One region of the Actinomadura chokoriensis genome, then DNA from elsewhere that is predicted to be linked to it. Evidence: riboswitches for the same ligand, from Rfam matches in the RefSeq annotation. Region 1 holds a riboswitch; the other holds the start of a gene.
What was found. A riboswitch is a leader RNA that binds a small molecule or an ion and turns the genes downstream of it on or off. The one in region 1 is predicted to bind S-adenosylmethionine.
Positions count from the first base shown of each region.

Region 2: another riboswitch for S-adenosylmethionine. It lies ahead of ABFX46_RS00125 (aminotransferase class V-fold PLP-dependent enzyme); the one in region 1 lies ahead of thrC (threonine synthase).

Region 1 covers NZ_BAAAMW010000010.1:17,862-22,701, reverse strand. The annotation lists gene ABFX46_RS21870 (alpha,alpha-trehalose-phosphate synthase (UDP-forming)) at 1-562, opposite strand, end outside; gene ABFX46_RS21865 (cation diffusion facilitator family transporter) at 673-1,611, shown strand; SAM riboswitch class I at 1,728-1,869, shown strand; gene thrC (threonine synthase) at 1,886-3,130, shown strand; gene ABFX46_RS21855 (MoaD/ThiS family protein) at 3,144-3,419, shown strand; gene ABFX46_RS21850 (DUF5959 family protein) at 3,494-3,904, shown strand; gene ABFX46_RS21845 (GNAT family N-acetyltransferase) at 3,947-4,588, opposite strand.
Region 2 covers NZ_BAAAMW010000001.1:26,176-31,015, forward strand. The annotation lists gene ABFX46_RS00115 (transglycosylase domain-containing protein) at 1-1,617, shown strand, start outside; gene ABFX46_RS00120 (hypothetical protein) at 1,734-2,105, opposite strand; SAM riboswitch class IV at 2,156-2,272, shown strand; gene ABFX46_RS00125 (aminotransferase class V-fold PLP-dependent enzyme) at 2,314-3,570, shown strand; gene ABFX46_RS00130 (SseB family protein) at 3,672-4,840, shown strand, end outside.

The DNA.
Region 1 (4,840 bases):
CGGCCTTCGCGCCGTTGGCGGCGTCCCGAGCCAGGGCGTCCGCGAACGCCGCGTTGTACGCCTCGTAGGACTGCCAGTCGCGGCGGGCGCGGGCGTCGAAATGCGGGCTGCGGGGTGTGTCGTACAGAAGGTGGTGGACGAACCACAGCGTCGAGTTGGCCACCGCGTTGTACGCACGGTCGAACGTGGCCGGGGGGATGTCGAGCATCCGCACCGCCGCGCCGCCGGTGTCGTAACCCGCCTGGTCAATGCGGCCGTCGGGGGAACGGCGGGCGGCCGTCCGATCGGCCTCGCTGAGGCTCGCGCACACCCAGAGGACATCCGGGTCTTGGGCGGACGGCGACGCCGTCTCCGCGAGTTCCGGCGTGTCCGCGAGTTCCAGCGTCCCCGCGAGGTCCGGCGTCCCCGCGGGGCGGGGCGGACCAGGGTCGCGCGGCGCGCCCGTGACCGCGGCCAGGCCGGACACCAGCCCGCCGCCGCCGCGCCGCATGGCGAGCCCGCCGTCCTCCGACAGCGAGAACGACACCGGGCCCCGGTTGGATGCCACCAGCACTTGGCTCATACCGGCAGGGTCTCAGTTGTGACCGGGGTGCTCCACAGTGACCCGCGTGGTTTCCGCCACGGCCGGACATCGGTCGGATTAGCCCGTTTTGTAAGGGGTAATCGATCGCAATGAGCAGGTCCGACACGACGAAGACCGTGCTCGTCGCCGGGACGGCCAACGCCATTCTCGCGATCACCAAGCTGGTCGCCGGCCTGCTCGCCGGGTCGAGCGCGATGCTCGCCGAAGGCGCCCACTCGATCGCCGACACCCTCAACCAGAGCTTCCTGCTCGCCTCGCTGCGGCGCAGCGAACGCCCGCCCGACCGGCGGCATCCCTTCGGATACGGCAACGAGCGCTACGTCTGGTCGCTGCTCGCCGCGTTCGGGATCTTCATCGCCGGAGCCGGGTTCTCGATCTTCGAGGGAATCCTGACCATGACCGGCCACGGCGGCACGGGCACGGCCGTCTGGCTCGCCTACGCCGTCCTCGCCCTCGCCGCCGTGCTGGAGGGGACGTCCTGGGTCCGCGCCGTCTACCAGGCGCGCAAGGAGACCCGTGAGAACGACCGCGACCTCGTCGAGCACGTCCGCAAGTCCCCCGACCTGACGTTCAAGACCGCGCTGTTCGAGGACAGCGCCGCGATGGTCGGCCTGGCGCTCGCCGCCGGCGGGCTGGTGCTGCGGCAGATCACCGGGTCGGACTTCTGGGACGGGCTCGCCTCCGTCCTCATCGGGCTGCTGCTCGTCGCGCTCGCGCTCCTGATCGGCAAGGAGAGCACCGGCCTGCTCATCGGGCGCGCCGCCGACCCCGACGCGCAGCGCGAGATCCGCGCGGAGATCCTCGGCGCGCCCGGCGTGACCGGCGTGGACGAGCTGCTCACCATGCACTTCGGGCCCGAGCAGCTGCTGGTCGCCGCCAAGGTCAACTTCTCCGACCACATCAGCGCCGACCAGGCCGAGGACGTCGCCGGGGAGATCGACCGGCGGCTCCGGGAGCGGCTCCCGATCGTCCGGCACGTGTTCCTGGACCCGACCCAGCGGACCGTCCGGCGGGAATCGCCGGCGTGATCAAGACCTCGTCCGGGTACCGTCTCAGTCGGTGGACCCGGCTGTCTGGCATCCGGTCAGCTCATGTAAAGTCACCCATACGAGTTCAAAGCACTCGTGCATCGACAACTGAATACCGCTCATCCAGAGGGGTGGAGGGACCGGCCCTGCGAAGCCCCGGCAACCACCCGGCTATGGCGCGCTCGCGATCCTGCGAGGCCGGCCGGGAGATGGTGCCAACTCCGGCCTGCGACCAAGGTGGCGCAGGGAAGATGGGGAGAAAGGCCTCGCCCTCATGGCACTCACGCCTGCCACAGACCTCGGACCGGCTACCGCGCTCGTCTGCCGCGAATGCGGCTCCACGCGCGATCTCGGCCCCTTCTACGCCTGTGAGGAGTGTTTCGGCCCCCTGGAGATCGCCTACGACTTCCAGGGCGTCACCCGCGAGTCGATCGAGTCCGGGCCGCGCAACATCTGGCGCTACCGGGGGCTGCTGCCCGTCCCGTCCAACGTCGCGGACACGCCCAACACCGAGCCCGGCCTGACCCGCCTCGTCCGCGCCGACAACCTCGCCGAGAGCCTCGGGCTGCAGAGCCTCTGGGTGAAGGACGACAGCGGCAACCCGACCCACTCGTTCAAGGACCGCGTCGTCGCCGTCGCGCTCGCCGCCGCCCGCGAACTCGGCTTCAAGGTGCTGGCCTGCCCGTCCACCGGCAACCTCGCCAACGCCGTCGCCGCCGCCGCGGCCCGCGCCGGGATCCGCAGCGCGGTGTTCGTCCCGTCCGACCTGGAATCGCAGAAGATCATCACGACGGCCGTGTACGGCGGGACGTTCGTGACGGTCGACGGCAACTACGACGACGTCAACCGGCTCGCCTCGGAGATCGCCGGGGAGCAGGACGACTGGGCGTTCGTCAACGTCAACGTCCGGCCGTACTACGCCGAGGGCTCCAAGACGCTCGGCTACGAGATCGCCGAGCAGCTCGGCTGGCGGCTCCCGGACCAGATCGTCGTCCCGGTCGCGTCCGGCTCCCAGCTCACCAAGATCGACAAGGCGTTCCAGGAGCTGATCAAGCTCGGCCTCGTCGCGGACAAGCCGTACCGCGTGTTCGGCGCCCAGGCCGCCGGCTGCGACCCGGTCGCCGCCGCGTTCAAGGCCGGGCACGACGTCGTCCGCCCGGTGAAGCCCGACACGATCGCCAAGTCCCTCGCGATCGGCAACCCCGCCGACGGCCCCTACGTGCTGGACGTCGCCCGCCGCACCAACGGCGCCGTCGAGGACGTCACCGACGCCGAGGTCGTCGAGGGCATCCGCCTCCTCGCCCGCACCGAGGGCATCTTCGGCGAGACCGCCGGCGGCGTCACCGTCGCGACCCTCCGCAAGCTCATCGGCGCGGGCACCCTCGACCCGTCCGCCGAGACCGTGATCATCAACTCCGGGGACGGCCTGAAGACCCTGGACGCCGTGGCCCCGGTCGTCGCGCCGTCCGCGAACATCGCCCCGTCCCTGGAGGCGTTCCGCGCCGCCGGCCTGGCCTGAGAGAAGGAGAACCATGAGCGTTTCCGTGCGCATCCCGACGATCCTGCGGACCTACACCGGCGGCGAGTCCGAGGTGAAGGCCGAGGGCACCACGCTGCGCGCCGTCGTCGCCGACCTGGAGACGAACTACTCCGGCATCTCCGCCCGCATCCTGGACGACGCCGGCAAGATCCGCCGCTTCGTCAACGTCTACGTCGGCGACGAGGACGTCCGCTTCGCCGACGGCCTCGACACCCCCACCCCCGACGGCGCCCAGATCTCCATCATCCCCGCCGTCGCCGGCGGCTGACGCCGCCTGCGGGCCCGGCTCCGGCCGGGCCCGCTCGCCTGCGGAGCCGGGTGACCGGACCCTAGGATGGCGCGGTGGCAGAGCATGACACGGTCGAACTCATCCATCTCGCCGACGACCTCGGAAACAGCGTCGTCCTTCGCATAACAGGCCAGGACGCCCGCGGCCTGAACGGCGTCATCGAGATCGGCAGCTACTTCGTCAACGGCGGTATCAAGACCCGCGTGACGTCCGAGGACCTCACCGAATGGGAGAACGTCCTCGACTCCCTGGCGGAAGGCGCCGACGCCGCGTCATGGCGTGAAGGGCAGCGCGCCCCTGAAGTCCACCTGGAGACCGACGACAACCAGGTGACCGTCACCGTGGCCGACGTCCACTCCTACCTGGTCAGCGTCGAACTCACCATCGAGGTGGCCAAGGACTGGATCGAAACCCACCAGTCCCACCTCGCCGCCATCCGGAAGATGCATCCGGACGTCCCATAATCCGCCATCGCGGAAAACCGACCAGTCCAGCAGGCGCCCGTCTCAACGCCGAAGCGGCCGGTGCCGGCCGCCCGGCCGACGAGTCATCGACCAGGTGCGGGGGCCGCCGCCCGGCAGGACGTATTCGGCGGTCACCTCGAACCCGAGCCTCTCGTAGAAGGCGACGTTGCGGGCCTCGGAGGTCTCCAGGAAGGCGAGGACGCCCTCACGCTCGGCGGCGTCCAGCCCCGGACGGATGACGGCGGCACCGAGGCCGCGTCCCTGCCGGCCGGGGTCGACGCCGACCGCGCCGAGGAACCATACGGGCTCCTCGGGCCGATGCTCCGCCATGGCGGCCTCGGCCTCCTGGTACGCGGTGAAGCGGTCGCCGGCCAGCTCCGCGAAGCGCGGCCCGAGCTCGTCGAACACGTCTCCGGCGTCGGCCGTGCGCGGCGTCGTCCAGACGGCGACCGCGTCACCGCCGCCCGCGACCCAGACGCTGCCGTGGTGGAGGCCGATCCGGTCGATGAACAGCTCCTGGAACCGCTCGACGCGCCGCTCGTGATCGTCCGCCGCGATGACGTGCCGCGTATAGGCGTAGTCGGCGAACGCCCGCCCCAGCGTGCGCACGGCGCGCGGAACGTCCTCCCGCGTCCCCGGACGCACCTCGACGTCCCGCGCGGACCCGCCGGCAGACTCGGACATGCTCAACTCCACCCCGATCGATCAAGAACCTCCGCGCGAGGCTACCCGCCGACCTCGCCCATCCTGCAAGGCGGCGTACCGAGAGGAGCCCTCGACGTCCGTTTCTCAATTGTTCCCAGGACGGGTCCCATCCCTAGTGACAGACTCTAGGCGTGAGCAAAATTTCCCCTGCCTCGCGCCTGCTGACTCAGAGCAACGCGGCTCTTCCCGCATTTGGCTCGACGACCACGATTGGTGGCTCGTGGTGGTTCG
Region 2 (4,840 bases), on a different contig from region 1:
GTGCAGGCCGCCGCGCACGCCTACTACGACAAGGACATCTCGCAGCTGACGCCGGCCGAGGGCGCCTACCTCGCGGCGGCGATCCAGCAGCCGAGCAACTTCTCCGACCCGACCGGCGCGCAGCGCGCCCCCGCCGAGCAGCGCTGGCGCTCCGTCCTGGCGAACATGGTGCGGGACAAGTACCTGACGCCGGCCGAGGCGGCGGCGATGACGTTCCCCGTCCCGGACAAGCAGAAGATCACCGACGTCCTCAAGGGCCAGAAGGGCTACATGGTCAATGTGGCCAAGAAGGAGCTGACCGACCGCCGCGGCTACAGCGAGGACGAGATCAACCGCAGCGGGCTGAAGATCACCACGACGTTCGACAAGCGGCTGATGGACGCGATGAAGCGGGCCGTGACACAGAACACCCCGGACGGGATGAGCAAGAAGATCCGCACCGGGGCCGTGTCGGTCGATCCGGACACCGGGCAGGTGCTCGCCTTCTACGGCGGCCGGGGCTACCTGGAGGAGGCGCTGAGCAGCGCGTTCGGCGACCACGCGCAGGCCGGGTCGGGGTTCAAGCCGATCGCGCTCGCCGCCGCGCTGCAGGACGGCCGGTCGCTCAGCAGCACCTACGACGGCAGCTCGCCGCAGACGTTCGCCGGGTCGTCCATCCGCAACGACAGCAACGAGAGCTTCGGCATGGTGAACCTCGTCACCGCCACCCAGCACTCGATCAACACGGCCTACGTCAACCTCGGCCAGGACATCGGCAACGACAAGATCGCCGAGATGGCCGAGAAGATGGGCATCCCCGCGTCGCAGATGACCAAGGACCAGCGCAGCGCCGCCACGTTCCCGCTGGGGATCGTGTCGCTGCACCCCGTCCAGCAGGCGGGCGTGTACGCGACGTTCGCGGACGAGGGCATGCACCGGACGCCGTTCGTGGTGAAGTCCGTCACCGACAACGAGAACCACAAGCGCACGTTCACCGAGAAGGGCAACCGGGCGCTGAGCGCGCAGAACGCCCGGGACGCGACCTACGCGATGCAGAAGGTCGTGCAGGGCGGCACCGGGACGAACGCCCAGCTCCCGGACGGCCGCGACGTCGCGGGCAAGACCGGCACGACCGACAAGGGCAAGGCGATCTGGTTCAACGGGTTCATCCCGCAGATGGCGACGTCGGTCGCGATGTTCCGCAGCGACGGCAAGCCGCTGAACATCCCCGGCTACGGCGCGTACGGCGGGCAACTGCCCGCGCAGATCTGGCGGACGTACATGACGGACGCCGTCGACATCAAGGACTACGCGCCCAAGTCGTTCGGGTCGCCGTCGGAGCGGCCGGGCGGCGGCTACGGGCGTCCGACGGGGCCGAGCACGCCGGGCCAGACGGAGCCGCCGCGCACGGAGGGCCCGTCCGGTCCGCCGCCGGACACGGAGGAGCCGGACATCCCGACTCCGCCGACCGGGCTGCCGACCATCATCCAGCCTCCGGACGGCGGGGGCGGCGGAGGCGGCGGCGGGGGCGGTGACGACCCCGGCGGCGGTGGCGGTGGCGACGGCGGCGGCACCGGCGGAGGCGACGGCGGCGGCACCGGCGACGGTGGAGGCGCCCGCATCGGCTCCACCGGCTGAGTCCCGGCGCGGCCTCCGGGCCGAGGCCGCCGAGTAGTGCTCCAGAGCCGCGCGGCCCTCGCGTTCGGGGGGGCCGCGCGGCGTCGGCGGGCTTCGCGGTCGCGCGGCGGCGGAGCCTAGTCGCAGGCTTTGCCGATGGTGGCCGGTGTCTCCTTCATCACGGTGTTGAGCTGGGAGACGTCGCCGGTGCCGACGGGTGCGGCGGCGGCGCGCAGCTTGTCCGCCTCGCCCTTCAGCGCCTTCTTCAGATCGTCGTCGTCGGCCTTCTTCGCGAGCCCGTCCAGCCGTCCCGCCAGCTGCTCGGTCGGCTGCCGCCACCGCGCGGGCTCGGCCGCCGGGATGCTCCTGACCTGCGTGATGTACTGCTGGAACGCCTTCTTCGTGTCGGTGCACACCTGGCCCGAATTGCCGCTCAGGACCCCGCACCCGCTCAGGGTGCCGAGCACCACCACGCTCCCGGCCAGCGCCCGAACCGCCCCGTACCGCATCGCACCCTCCCGCTTGATCCCCGATCGGACCCGCATATAATTCCGCACAAGGTCATGAGCGCCAGCGTCAAGCCCCGGCTTGCTGGCCGGCAACCCTTCGTCCGCGATGGGGTGCCCCGGGTGAGGACCTGGCCGGACGCGGCACCGCGTTCCGGCAAGCGCGGATCCCGACCTGTCCTCCGGGGTCCCTGACCCGGAAGGTCCCGGTATGCCCACGCTGCTCGCCCGCTCCCCCATCACGCCTGCTGTGACGCGCCCCGAGGGGGTCCGGGTTCGCCGGATCCCGCGCGTCGTCGGGGCGGACGCCCCGGTGCCGCTGCGCGACGGCGGCCACGTCCCGTACGCCAACTTCGACTACGCCGCGAGCGCGCCCTGCCTGGAGGCGGTGCAGGAGGCCGTCACCCGCGCGCTGCCGTACTACAGCAGCGTCCACCGCGGGGCGGGGTACGCGTCCCAGGTCACGACCGGCGCGTACGAGCAGGCGCGGGAGACCGTCCGCTCGTTCCTCGGCGCGTGGCGGCGGTCGGCGGTCGTGTTCACCCGCAACACCACCGACTCCATGAACCTGCTGGCCCGCGCCGTGCCCGCCGGGACGAGCGTCGTCGTGTTCGAGACCGAGCACCACGCGTCCCTGCTGCCGTGGAAGCGCGCCGTCCGGCTGCCCGCGCCCGCCACCCCGGCCGAGGCGGTCGCCGCCGCCGACCGCGCGCTGCGCGCGTGCCCGATCGGGTCGCGGCTGCTCGTCGTCACCGCCGCGTCCAACGTCACCGGCGAGCTGTGGCCCGTCGAGGAGCTGGCGCGGGTCGCGCACCGGCACGGCGCCCGCATCGCGGTGGACGCGGCGCAGCTCGTCCCGCACCGCCCGCTCGACATGACCGCGCTCGGCCTGGACTACGTCGCGTTCTCCGGCCACAAGCTGTACGCGCCGTTCGGCGCCGGCGTGCTCGCCGGACGCGCCGACTGGCTGCGCGCCGCCGAGCCCTACCTGAAGGGCGGCGGGGCGAGCGCGTCGGTCGGCGCGACGACCCGGTGGGCGGCGTCCGCGGAGCAGCGGCACGAGGCGGGCTCGCCGAACGTCCTCGGCGCCATCGCGCTGGCCGCCGCCTGCGACGCCCTCTCCGCCGCCTGGAAGGACCTCGCCGCCCGCGAGGAGGAACTGGTCGAACGCCTCCGGACCGGGCTCGCCGCCCTCCCGCACGTGCGGGAACTCTCATTGTGGGGCGGCCGGGCGCCGCGCGTCGGGATCGTGTCGTTCACCGTGGACGGCTGGAACGCGCGCGACGTGGCGCTTACCCTGTCGGAGGAGCACGGCATCGGCGTGCGGGACGGGCGGTTCTGCGCCCACCCCTTCGTCCGCCACCTGGCGGGCGGGGACACCGCCGTCCGCGCCAGTCTCGGCATCGGGACGAGCGAGGAGCACATCGACCGGCTGCTCACCGCCCTCGCCGGGCTGGCGGCGCGCTGACCTGCGAACACCCGCGCGCGGGCAGGCGATTATGCTCTTTGGTCCTGTTCGCCCATGTAGCGTAGGCAGTCGCGCGGGGACGAGCACGGAGGAAACAGGGGGTGGCGACCGTGGCCGACGCGTGGCGACCCACGTCGGAGCTGGAACACCGACTGCAGGAGACCGTACGGGCCGGGGACCAGGAGAGCTACTTCCGCCTCCTCGCGGACAGCGAACTCGTCGTCCCCGTCCCGCCCGAACTGGTGGACGGCGTGCTCGCGAACGAGACGCAGCCGTCCTGGCCGACCCAGGAGGAGGACGGGCGCGTCCACGTCCTGGTCTACACGTCGGCGTCGGCGATGCGCGCGTGCCTCGGGCCGTCCTACCAGCACTTCATGACGGTCCGGTTCGGTGACATCGCGGAGACCTGGCCGGACGCCCGCTGGTGGCTCGCCATCGACGCGCCCGCCCACGGCGTCGGCGCGGTGCTGCCCATCGAGGCGCGGATGCCGGCCTGGTTCGTCCGCCAGGTCGCCGACGGCGACGGACGCCCGCCGCAGGTCGGCCGGACGCCCGCCGCCTGGGAGGAGCTCCGCGACCAGCACCGCGACCTGCCCCGGCAGTCGCCGCGCCCGGAGTTCCAGCCCGCGAACGACGTCGAGCGCGAACTGCTGCGCGCCGCCGCCAACAACGACCACGACCTGTTCCTGCAGACGCTCGCGGACACCGACGTCCTGCTGCCCGTCCCGGACGACATGGACTTCGCGCTGCGTCCCGGCCGGCCCGGTTTCCCCTGGCAGACGCGGGAGGTCGACGGCTCCACGGTCGTGCCGGTGTTCACGTCCCCGGAGCGGCTCCTCGAAGCGTCCGGCGCCGGTACCGAGTACATCAAGCTGCCGTTCACGGTCGCGCTGCGCTACTGGCCGAACCACGACTGGCTGCTCGCGATCAACTCGGGCTCGCCGGCGGGCGGCACCGTCCTCGCGCAGCAGCTCCCGGGCCTCGCGACCTGGGCCGACCAGCGCGCCGCGCAGCGCATGACGGACCACTTCGAACCGCAGAACGACGTCGAGCAGCGCCTCTTCGACGTGGCCCGCCGCCGCGACACCGACGCCTTCTACAAGACGCTCCTCGGCGCCCAGGTCCTGGTGCCCGCCGACGCGGACACGCCCTGGGGCATCGTGCCCGGCGACTCCGACTTCCCGTGGCGGCCCGTGCCCATCCACGGGCGGACGTCCATCCAGGTGTTCACGTCGCTGAAGTGGATGAACGAGGCGATCGGGTCGTCCCG